2 regions of the Leifsonia shinshuensis genome follow, and region 1 is predicted to be linked to the other one. Evidence: riboswitches for the same ligand, from Rfam matches in the RefSeq annotation. Region 1 holds a riboswitch; the other holds the start of a gene.
The links. Region 1 has a riboswitch for magnesium ahead of F1C12_RS15945 (ABC transporter permease). Riboswitches for the same ligand answer to the same signal wherever they lie in the genome.
Positions count from the first base shown of each region.

Region 2: it holds a riboswitch for magnesium, as region 1 does, so the genes downstream of both, F1C12_RS21750 (Nramp family divalent metal transporter) here and F1C12_RS15945 (ABC transporter permease) in region 1, are expected to answer to the same signal.

Region 1 covers NZ_CP043641.1:3,265,695-3,271,354, reverse strand. The annotation lists gene F1C12_RS15955 (MFS transporter) at 1-680, opposite strand, end outside; gene F1C12_RS15950 (ABC transporter ATP-binding protein) at 735-2,105, opposite strand; gene F1C12_RS15945 (ABC transporter permease) at 2,120-3,856, opposite strand; M-box (ykoK) riboswitch at 4,100-4,281, opposite strand; gene F1C12_RS15940 (winged helix-turn-helix domain-containing protein) at 4,407-5,006, shown strand; gene F1C12_RS15935 (MFS transporter) at 5,018-5,660, shown strand, end outside.
Region 2 covers NZ_CP043642.1:18,857-24,516, forward strand. The annotation lists gene F1C12_RS21740 (MgtC/SapB family protein) at 1-311, opposite strand, end outside; gene F1C12_RS21745 (magnesium transporter MgtE N-terminal domain-containing protein) at 364-1,605, opposite strand; gene F1C12_RS21750 (Nramp family divalent metal transporter) at 1,647-3,284, opposite strand; M-box (ykoK) riboswitch at 3,498-3,666, opposite strand; gene F1C12_RS21755 (hypothetical protein) at 4,012-4,257, shown strand; gene F1C12_RS21760 (transposase) at 4,398-4,535, opposite strand; gene F1C12_RS21765 (hypothetical protein) at 4,695-5,660, opposite strand, start outside.

The DNA of each region.
Region 1 (5,660 bases):
GCACCGGCGTCCGACCAGCCGTGCTGCCCGGCCTCGATGATCCCGTAGGTGAACACGACCAGCCCGGCCACCGACGCGAGCACGCCGACCGCGTCGAAGGACGGGCGCTCGGCCGCCTTCGACTCCGGGACGAGCAGCGCCACGGCGACCAGCCCGATCGCGACCACGGGGAGGTTGAGCAGGAAGACCCAGCCCCACCAGAGGTTGGCGAGCATCCAGCCGCCGAGGATCGGCCCGAGCGGCAATGACAGGAAGTTCGCCGCCGAGAACACCCCGACCGCCTTGGGCCGGGATGCCTCGTCGAAGAAGACCGTCAGCGCCGAGAGCGCCATCACCGCGACGCCCGCGCCTGCGACGCCCATCAGCAGCCGCGCCACCAGGAACACCTCGGGCGTCGTCGCGAACGCGCACAGCGCGGAGCCGGCCCCGAACGTCGCGAGCGCGACGAGCAGCACCGCCTTGCGCCCGAACCGGTCGCCGAGCAGCCCGAGCGGGAGCACGGCGGCGGCGAGCATGAGCAGGTAGCCGGAGGAGAACCACTCCAGCTGCGTCTCGGACGCGTGCAGCGCCCCGGCCAGCGTCGGCAACGCGATCGAGAGCACCGTCCCGTCGATCCCGACCGCCAGCACGCTCAGGCTCACGGCGCCGAGCGCCCACCACCTCCGGGTCTCCAGCTTCATGACATTCACCTCCTTTTGTAGTGTAACTCCTTTTTGGAGGTTAATGTCATTTTTCTATGCGCTCTCCTCCTGCTCGGCGTCCGGGTGCGTCGAGAGCAGCAGCCGGCCGGTGTCGGCGTCGTACTCGAACAGCTCGCCGTATCGGCCCCAGTCGATCGCGGTGTCGAGCTGTCGCTGGGCGTCGTCCTCGCCGAAGTGCGCCCTGAGCGCGGTGAGGATGTCGTCGGCGCGGATGGCGCCCGTAGCGGTGTGCCGGAGGTCACGGACGATGCGGCGGACCAGCGGGGCGGCCTCCATCGCGAGGGTCGCGAACTGCTCCTTCGCTCGCAGGAGGTCGGCGGCCGCGTACCGCCGGCCCTGCTCGGTGATCCGCAGCTCGGTTCCCTGCGGCCGGGCCAGCTTGAGGAGCTGGGCGGCGTCCACGACCGGGAGGAGGTCGTCCAGTTCGTAGCGGAGCTCGTCGGCGATCTCGGCCAGGCCCTCCGTCCCGCCGCGCTCGGCGAGCAGTTCGACCAGGCCGCCGAGCGAACCGGTGCTCGCTTCCGGCAGCGGGAAGTCGATCTCGTTCGCGCTCGCGGCCGCCGCCGCGAGGGAGAGGTCGACGGCCGCGCCGGCCGGGCCGGCCCCGCCGGGCGCCGTCGCACGCGGCTCGGCCCGCTGGCCGGTGAGGATGCCGTAGACCTCGTCCACGAGCGCTTCGAACTCCGGGCTGCGGCGGTCCCGCGGCTGCGGCAGGTCGACGGTCAGCTCGGCCTTGATCCGGCCGGGGTTGGAGTCGAGCACGACCACGCGGTCGGCGAGCTGGATGGCCTCCTCGATGTTGTGCGTGACGATCAGCGCCGTGCGGGTCGGGAGGGTGCCGTCGCCCCACATCCGCACGAGCTCGCCGCGCAGGTTCTCGCTGGTGAGCACGTCGAGCGCCGAGAACGGCTCGTCCATCAGCAGCACGTCGGGCTCCACGACGAGGGCACGGGCGAAGCCGACGCGCTGCCGCATCCCGCCGGAGAGCTCCTTGGGGTAGGCGGACTCGAACCCGTCGAGGCCGATCTGGTCAATCGCGCGGAGGGCGCGCTCGCGTCGCGCCTCCGGGCGGACGCCCTTGGCCTCCAGCCCCAGCTCGACGTTCTCGAGCACAGTCAGCCAGGGCAGCAGCGCGAACGACTGGAAGACGAGAGCCGTGCCCGGGTTGGCGCCGTTGAGCACGCCGCCCTTGAACGACACCGTGCCGGAGGTCGGCGCGATCAGCCCGGCGATGCACCGCAGCAGCGTGCTCTTGCCGGAGCCGGAGCGGCCGAGCAGAGCGACGATCTCGCCCTGGTGGATCGTGAGCGAGACGCCCGAGAGCACGGTCTTCTCGCCGCCGTCGGTGGCGAACGACTTGGTGACGTCGCGGACGTCGATGAGTGCGGTGTTCGTGGTGGTCATGATTGGAGCCCTCCTCACAGGCTGAAGCGCTTCTCGGCGACCGCGTACAGGCGGCGCCAGAACAGACGGTTGAGTCCGACGACGAAGACGGACATCACGATGACGCCGACGAGCACGCGCGCCATGTCGCCGGTCTGGGTGGCGTCGGCGATGTACGCGCCGAGGCCGGTCGCGGTGTAGGTGTGGTGGTCGTAGGTGACGACCTCGGCGACGATGGAGGCGTTCCACGCGCCGCCGGCCGCGGTGATGCCGCCGGTGACGTAGGCCGGGAAGATCGCCGGGAGGATCAGCCTCCGCCAGCGCTGCACCCGGCCGACGCCGAAGCTGTCCATCGCCTGCCGCAGGTCGGTCGGGATGGCGCTCGCGCCTGCGATGACGTTGAACAGGATGTACCACTGCGACCCCAGCGCCATCAGCAGGATGCCGCCGTAGTCGAGCGGGATGCTCGTCGCCACGAAGAACGCGATCGCGAACGGGAACAGGAAGTTCGCCGGGAAGCTCGCCAGCAGCTGCACGATCGGCTGGGCCAGCCGGCTGATCCGCGGGTTCATGCCGATGCACACCCCGACCGGGACCCAGACGATGGTCGCGAACAGCAGGATCACGACCACACGGGCCATGGTGACCGCGCCGAGCCCGAACGCCTCCAGGAACGCGCCCAACCCCAGCGAGCGCTGGATGAAGAGGTACGAGGCCACAGCACCGAGCACGATCGCGGCGACGACGAGCACCGTCACGGCGACATCCAGCGTGCGCTTTCGCACCTCCGGCACCCGGAGCGGATGCTCGGCCAGCCCGAACGGCCGGGTCGCCCGGTCGAGCCCGCGCCCGATCGGGGCGAACCCGCGCTCGACGACGCGCGGAAGCCAGGAGCGGCTGACCACGTCGAGCACCACGCTGCGCGGACGGTCGGTCGGGGCGGTGTCCTCCTGGCGGAACCGCTCCGCCCAGGCGACCAGCGGCCGCCAGAACAGGAAGTTCACGCCGAGCACCATGCTCGCCATGGCGACGATCGCCCAGCCGACCCGATCGAGCTGGCCGGCCTCCACCGCCGATGCGACGTAGGCTCCGACGCCGGGGAGTGCGTAGCTGTGGTTGTTAACCGTGATCGCCTCGGAGGCGGCCAGGAAGAACCAGGCGCCGCCGAAGCTCATCATGCCGTTCCAGACCAGCGGGATCATCCCGGACGGGACGTCCAGCTTCCAGAACCGCTGCCACTTCGTCAGCCGCATCAGCCGGGCGGCCTCGTCGAGGTCGCGGGGCTGGCTGGTGAGCGACGCGTAGAACGCGAAGGTCATGTTCCACACCTGCGAGGTGAAGATCGCGAACACCGCCGCCGACTCCAGGCCAAGGGTCGAGCCTGGGAAGAGCGCGATGAACCCGGTCACGGTCACAGACAGGAAGCCGAGGATCGGGACGGACTGCAGGATGTCCAGAGCGGGCAGGATGACTTTCTCGGCGCGCGGCAGCCGGGCGGCGGCCGTGGCGACCACGAAGGTGAACACCAGCGACGCGGCGAGCGCAGCGAACATCCGCAGCAGCGAGCGCAGCGCGTAGTACGGCAGCAGCGCCGGGTTCGTGTCGATGGACGACGGCACTTCGGCGAGCCGCACGGGCGCGGAGGCGCCGGCAGTCGCCTGGATCACCAGGTAGAAGAGGACGACGATCGCGACGGCGACCAGGATGTCGATCCAGCGGAAGCGGACACGGCGGAGCGTGCCGGCGCCGGGAACGGTACGGAGCAGGGGCATGACAAGACCTCCCTGGGCCGCGGCCGGCTGAGGCCGGCGCGGCAGAGAACGACAGGGGACGTGCTGAGGGCGTCGTCGTGCCGCGCGGAGGTCAGGGTCGGCCTGGCGTGGAACGCGTGGAGGCCGCCGTCGACGGAGCGCAGCAGGGACGGGACGGACTATGGTCGTCGCTCACGACGGATCACCTCCTCGCATTCGGGGGCAGGCGTGCGCCAGGCGTCACCCACGGCGGCACGGCCAGGGGCGAGACTCCCACGTAAGAGCTTCGGCACTGCGCGACGTATCCCGCGATCCGACCGGATCCGGGGAAGCCACTTGGGATCACCCCTTAAGCCGGGGAGACCTGTCCTGATCTTGGGCGTCTCTCGACGTCGTCAGATCAGTGGCCTGTGTTCGCGCAGAAGCCTCACCTAACGAAGTTCTGCCGTCGAGAACCGTAGCAGACATCCGCTGCGAGCGGCGCGAACCCTAACGGGACCCTAACGAGACGCCGTCGCCAATATCACAGAAACTCTTTTGCAGAATCTTTTCTGCGATTACACTGCCAGGCATGACCGACGACGCGAACCCGTTCCCGGGGCTGGATCCGGCGCAGGATGTGCTGCTCAGCCCCTCCGCCATGCGCGGGCTGGTCAACCCGCTGCGGCTCCGGCTGCTCGACCTCCTGCAGGCGGATGGGCCGTCCACCGCGACGGAGCTGGGCCGGCGCGTCGGGCAGTCCACGGGCGTCACGAGCTACCACCTCCGCGTGCTCGCGCAGCACGGCTTCATCGTGGAGGACGCCGAACGCGGAAACGACCGCGACCGCTGGTGGCGCGCGGTGCACCGGTCGACCTCCTTCTCGTTCCGCGTGCCCGGAGACGCCGCGACCGAGGAGACCGTCGACCAGGCGGTGCAGTTCGTGCGACTCAACGCCGAGGAGTCGCACCGGCGGGTGCTGGCCTGGGTGGACACGCTGTCCAGCCAGGTGGAAGAGCTGCCGGAGCTGCCGTGGACGGTCAGCGACTGGCCGCTCACGCTCACGGTCGAGCAGGCGCGGGAGGTCACAGCGGCCGTGCGGGAACTCGTGACGCGGTTCCGGAGGGAGCCGGGGGCGGAGGGCGACGGTACGCGGGTGCACGCGCAGTTCCAGCTGTTCCCGGAGCCATGAAGAAGGACGCCGTGAGCGCCACCGGCGCACGCCGCGCTCCGCTTCTCGGACTGATCGGCGCCTACCTGGTCTCCGGCGCGGGCACAGCGCTGTCGGCCATCGCCATCCCGTGGCTCGTACTGGTCACGACCGGCAGCGCGGTCGCCACGGGCCTCGTCGGGTTCGCGGAGATGGCGCCGTACGTGCTGCTGCAGGCGACGGCCGGCCCGCTGGTCGACCGGGTCGGGCTGCGGCGGACGTTCCTGATCGGCAACCTCGTCGCAGCGGCCGCGGTGTTCGGGGTGTTCCTGCTCGGCGCGCTGCACGAGCTCCCGCTCGGCGCGCTGGTCGGGCTGGTCGCCATCGCCGGGGCCGTCCGAGGGGCGGCGGACGCGGCCTCCACGCCGATGATCCCGCCCCTGGCGCGGCTGGCCCGCTGGAGCGACGAGCGCGCGGTCGGCCTCTACTCGGGCGCGAACCGGGCGGCGCTGCTGGTCGGGATGCCGCTCGCGGGCGTGCTGGTCGCGCTCGCCGGGCCGGCGGTCACGATCCTGATCGACAGCCTGACCTTCCTGTGCGCGGTGGTGGTGGTCGCGGTGACGGTGCCACGGATCGAGCAGGTCCCGGCGGAGGCTCCGGCTGCGCCCGCCCCGCCACGGCTCGGCCCGAGCGCGT
Region 2 (5,660 bases), on a different replicon from region 1:
CAGCCCACGGCGGCGGAGCACCACAGAGTGGCGGCGGTGTTCAGCCCCTGCACCGTGAACCCCTGCCGCAGGATCACACCACCGCCGAGGAACCCGACACCCGAGACCACGTACGCGGCGATCTGCAACGGCGCCTGGGGCACATTGGCCTGGATGCCGAAGAGGACGAACGCGGCCGCGCCGACGGCGACCAGTGATTGGGTGCGGAGTCCAGCGGTGCGGGAGCGGTACTGTCGCTCCAGCCCGATGAGGAGGCCGCATCCGCCCGCGAGCAGCAGCCGCAGCAGGTAGTCCAGGTCGGTGATGCTCACGGGTGATGCTCCTTCAGGCCTCAGGCGGGTCGCGGGTCGCGTGGTTCCGCGATCAGGGGGCGCGGGTACGCCCGCGTTCGCGCCAGTCGTCGGGGATGGACTCCTCGAGGGCGTCGTCCACGGTGATGATGCCGACGAGCTCTCCGTCATCCGCGACCACGGGCACCGACAGCAGGTTGAAGTCGGCCATGGTGTTCACGACGGCGACGGCATCGTCCGACGGGGCGACCGCGACCGGCTCGGTCTCGGCGATCTCGCTGACGGGTGCTTGCGGGTCGGCGCGGAGGAGCTCGATGAGGCCGACGGCGCCGATCAGGCGGTTCTCGGCGTCGACGACGTGAACGGTGGTGAGCGCCTGGTCCTGCATGCTTGCGTCGCGCACCGCCTCCACGGCGTCGCGGGCGGTGGTGTCGGGAGGGACAGCCAGGTACTCGACGCCCATCATGCCGCCGGCGCTTCGGTGCTGGTAGCGCATCAGCCGCAGCACATCCTCCCGCTGCGGAGCCGGCAGCGCATCCAGGACGTCCGTCCGCCGATCCTGCGGGAGATCGAGGATGGCGTCGACGACGTCGTCCGCGTGCATGCGGCTCAGGACCGCCGCGATCTCCGCGGTGTCCCTGCTCCTGAGCACGCGGGCCTGCTCGTCGTCGTCGAGCTCTTCGATGACGTCGGCTTCCAGCTCCGGGTCGCCGTGCAGGTGCTCGAACAGGTCGGCGCGCTCGCTCTGGGTCGCTGATTCGATGACATCGGCGATCTCGGCGGCACGGAGACCGTCGAGCCGGCGGAAACGCGAACGCAGCGCCGCCGACGGCGCGTGACCGATCAGAGCGTCGAACGATTTCCAGTCCCGGACCGGATGGTCGCGTCGACCACGCCACAGCGGCGCGCTGACGTCGACCCCCGTGGCCACCCAGCCCTGGCCGTCGTACCGGATGGCGATGTCGTAGGCGCGGACCAGCCGGGCGTGCTCGACATCGACCAGACGGTGTCCGAGCACGGCCTCCTTCAACAGCACCTCGCCGGGCCGCCGCTCGAACGGCCGAAGATCCAGGCGGGCCGTGCCGAGGGTGATCGACCCATCGCCGAGCTCCGTGATGCTCTCGGCCGGGACGAACACGGATCGGCCGCCGACCCGCGCCACCAGTCCGGTGACGGCAGGGTAGCCTTCGGGTCCGAGGCGGACGATCAGGTCGGCCAGAGCGCCGATCTGGGTGCCGTGCCCGTCGCGGATCGGGCCGCGCAGCAGGCGGGAGAGCATCACCGTGGTGTCGGCGGTGGTGACTGCGTCGTTCATGACTTCCACGTCCTTTCAGCAGAATTATGCGGGTGAGCGGGTCAGTGGCCGAGGGCCAGTTGCACGACCCGGACGATGACCAGGATCATCGCGATCAGCAGGTACCCACGGAGGACGCTGAGCCCGAGCCGGCGCCCGGTCGAGAGCTTCGGCGGGTTCAGCAGCGCCAGGGGCGGCATCCGCCAGCCGGCCCGGTCGCTGCGGGCGACCGCCGGCGCGGCCGGGGCGGGGTGCCGCAGCCGCCAGATGCCGAAGGCGACACCGACCGCCACCGACAGTGCGCCACCCACGGCGAGGATCAGGACGATCTGGCCGCTGGTGATGCTCGGGAAGATCACACTCGCCGTCAGGACCAGCGACAGTATCACGAGCACCGCGATCACCGCGGAGGTGAACACGTTGAGCCAGCGCCCGTTCACCCACGGCCCCAGCACTTCCTTGTCGTTGCACAGCAGAAGCAGGAACACCGTCGCCGACGGCAGCAGCACCCCGGCGAGGACCTGCACACCGACGGTGATCAGCCCGAGCGGGCTGCCCGGCAGCACCACCACCGCGGCGGCTACAAGGAGCAGTCCGGCGAACACCGCGTAGAACCCCTTCGCATCGCGGACCTTGCGGTGCAGGGAGTGCTTGAGCCCGAGGGTGTCGCCCAGCGCGTACGACGTGGACAGGCCGACCGCGGCCGCACCGATGATGGACGCGTCGATCAGTGCGATAGCGAACAGGATGCCGGCGACCTTCCCGACGTACTTTCCGATCCCGGCGGCGACTCCGGCCGCGTCGGTGAAGTTGCCGAACTCGGGCTGCCCGGCGAAGACCGCGGCCGGGACGGCCATGAGGATCGCGCCACCGATGACCACGATGACGATCCCCACCCACAGGTCGACCTTCTCGTAGGGGATGAACCGGGGAGTGATGCGCTTGTCGATGATGTAGGACTGCTGGAAGAACAGTTGCCACGGCGCCACGGTGGTGCCGACGATGCCGATGATCAGCAGCATCACCGTCGACAGCTCCGCCCCGGCCGGGAGCCCGGGCACGAAGAACCCGCGCGCCACCTCGGTGAGCGACGGGTGCGCGAGGAACGCCAGCGGGACCAAGATCAGCGACCCGAAGATCAGGAACATGCACAGCCGTTCGAACCGCCGGAACGATCCCGTGGACGCCGCAGCGATGATCACCACCGCGGCGATGATGACGCCGGGGATCTGTGGCAGCCCCAGGTAGCTCAGCCCCAGGCTGATCCCGATGAACTCGGTGACGATGGTCAAGGCGTTCAGCAGGAACAGGTCGATGACGCTGAACGCGCCCCAGAACTTCCCGAACCGCTCCAGGATCAACCGGGCGTGCCCCACCCCCGTCACCGCCCCGAGCCGCAGCACCATCTCCTGGTTCACGTAGAGCACCGGCACCAGCAGCAGCAGCGTCCACAGCAGGCTGTACCCGTAGTTCTGACCGGCCTGCGTGTAAGTGCCGAAGGCACCCGCGTCGTTGTCGCCCACCATCACGATCAGGCCGGGACCCACGATCGCCAGAAGCGTCTTCAGCTTCGCGGACAGTTTGGTCCGTGCGGCGTCGTCTCCGACGGGGATGGTGCCGAAGGCACCCTGGATATCGCCGACGTGCGCCGAATCGAGGACGGCGTTCTGTGGGGGCGGGGTCTGCATGGTCGAGGGCATGGCGAATCGCTTTCTCTTCGGCGGCGCGCGGGGAATCGGCGCGCGCCGTCGCGGGCACGAGCAGGAAAGGTGGCCGCGTTCGGCGGCCGGAACGGGTCGGAAGGACGCGTTCAGAGCAGGGAGGAGGGAGCGATCGGCTCCCGTCTATCGCACTCGCTCATCGCTCACCTCCCGTTTCGGATCCCGCGTGCCTCCAGGACCGCCGAACCCGGCGGCGCCTCTCCACGTAAGACCTTTGGCACTCCGCGACGTCACCCGGGAACCGGGAGCCAATCGGGGCCACCCCTTAAGCCGGGGAGACCTGTCCTGACCCATGGCGTCTCTCGACATTTGGGGTCGCTGGCATGTGTTCGCGAAGGAGCCTCAGCTAACGATCGGCACCTACAAACGTGATGGTACACCGAAAATCGCTTATCTGCATATATACGCAGATGAAGATTTTCGCAGCCATCGGCGGAGCTTCCACCCCGTCGATTTCACGGCGTCAGGTCGATGGTAGGGCGGACTTCAGACGGCCGCCAGCAAGCTGAGCCACGCCTAACCTGGCGGGCCCGTTCAGTCACGTAGGCCTCGCGCCGATCTTCATAGCCAGTTCATCGGCATCGTTCACCCGCGTGCCACTTTCGGAGGGTGCTGCGTTCAGTGCGCGCCAAGAGCGTGTGTTCGTCTGGGGCGCGGTTCCCTGTGAGCTCTCCGGCGTCGATCAGGTCTTATCGAAGGAGAAGTGATGTCGTCGAAATCTCGTGGGCTGCGTCGCGGCCTCGTCGCTGTCGGCCTGGCCGGCGTCGCCGCGCTCGCGGTCGCCGCTCCCGCGCTGGCGCAGCCGACCGACGGTCACGGTGAGCGCAGTAACGCTGAGCACAGCGTGCACCTCGCCAAGGGCGACCTGCTGGTCAGCAGCGGCCTGCCTCGGCCGTCGGCAACCAGATGCACCTTGGTCGTCAGCCCGCCGCGAGACCGTCCGATCCCGTGATCAGGCGGCTCGAACCACGGATTCTTGTGATTCGGCAGAGCCCCTGTGGTGCGTGCGAGAGTCGCACCGTGCTGATGCACGCGTGTGATCGTGGAGTCGATCGACACGACCCAGTCGATCTTCCCCGCCGGGTCGGACTGCTACTGCACCTCGGCAAGCAACTTCTCCCAGGTGCCATCCTCGGCCCACCGGTTGAACCGCTTGTAGATCGAGTTCCACTTCCCGAACCGCTCCGGCACGTCCCGCCACGGCGCACCGGTTCGGTACTTCCACGCCATTCACTCGACCGCAAAGCGGTGATCCGCCCACGGCCGAGACCTCCCCGTCGACACCGGCATCAGCGGCTCCAGCACGGCCCACACCTCGTCAGAGACCTCGTGTCGCGTCACCGTTCAAGACTCGCCAACCAGAACCGGAAACCACTTGATCAACACGCTCTAGGTGCCGAGCGTCGTCGTCGGAGCGTCGGAGCGTCGGAGCGTCGGAGCGTCGGGGCGCGAGTCGATCGCCGAGGTCTGTTCCGGATCCACCAGCGCGTTTACTCGTGCGTCGAGCTGGCCCAATGGCGTGCCCATCACTTGCTCTAGAGTGCGATTTCCCGTTGAACCGAAGATGGCCAGGGACGAGGCGATCGGCCGCACTACAGCGGCTGCCGCTGCCGCGTCGTCGACATCGAAGAAGCTCCCGACCGCACTCACGACGGCCGAGGCCGCACCTGGTGCGATCGCCGAGACGACGCCTATCGTGACGGCCGCGGAACCGAGGTCGGCCGCGATGCTGCTCTCCCGCTCTCGTGCGTCATCGAGTTGCCGTTCGTAGACCACGCGGCGATCGAACGTGTCCTCGTCCACGGGCCCGTAGTCCAGGGACTCGACCTCCTCGCGGAACCGAGCGCTCGACTCGATGTTCTCCGGGGTGTTCTGCGCCCACCAGGCTTGCGCCTCACGTCGTGCCGCTTCAGCGGCGTACAGCTGCTCCGCAGCCGAACGTTCCGCGACACGTGCCGCCTTCAGACCACCGTCAGTGGACTCGGTCACCCACCGATCCCACTCCTGTGCGACGGCGTTCCGCCCAGGCAGCGCAAGAGCGCTACGGCTGGCGACGTCGGAGCGCAACCGATCAGCCGTCCGCTGACGCAACCTCCGGAAGAGGATCGAGGCCGCCGCCAGGCGCCGATCCGCGCGCATGATCCGCGCCGCGTCGGCGCCGAGCTGCGCGCGAAGCGGCGCCACGTAGGCTCGACGGCTCGTGAGTGCTGCGTCGGCCGCGCTGTGGCGGTTCGTCGCTGCAACCTCGCGGGAACGCGCTTCCCACGGGGCGGCGAGACCTTCTTCGGCCATCCGAAGTGCCGCCTGCAGAACTGCAACGTCGGTGCGTGCCTCCCGGTGAAGTTCACGCAACGC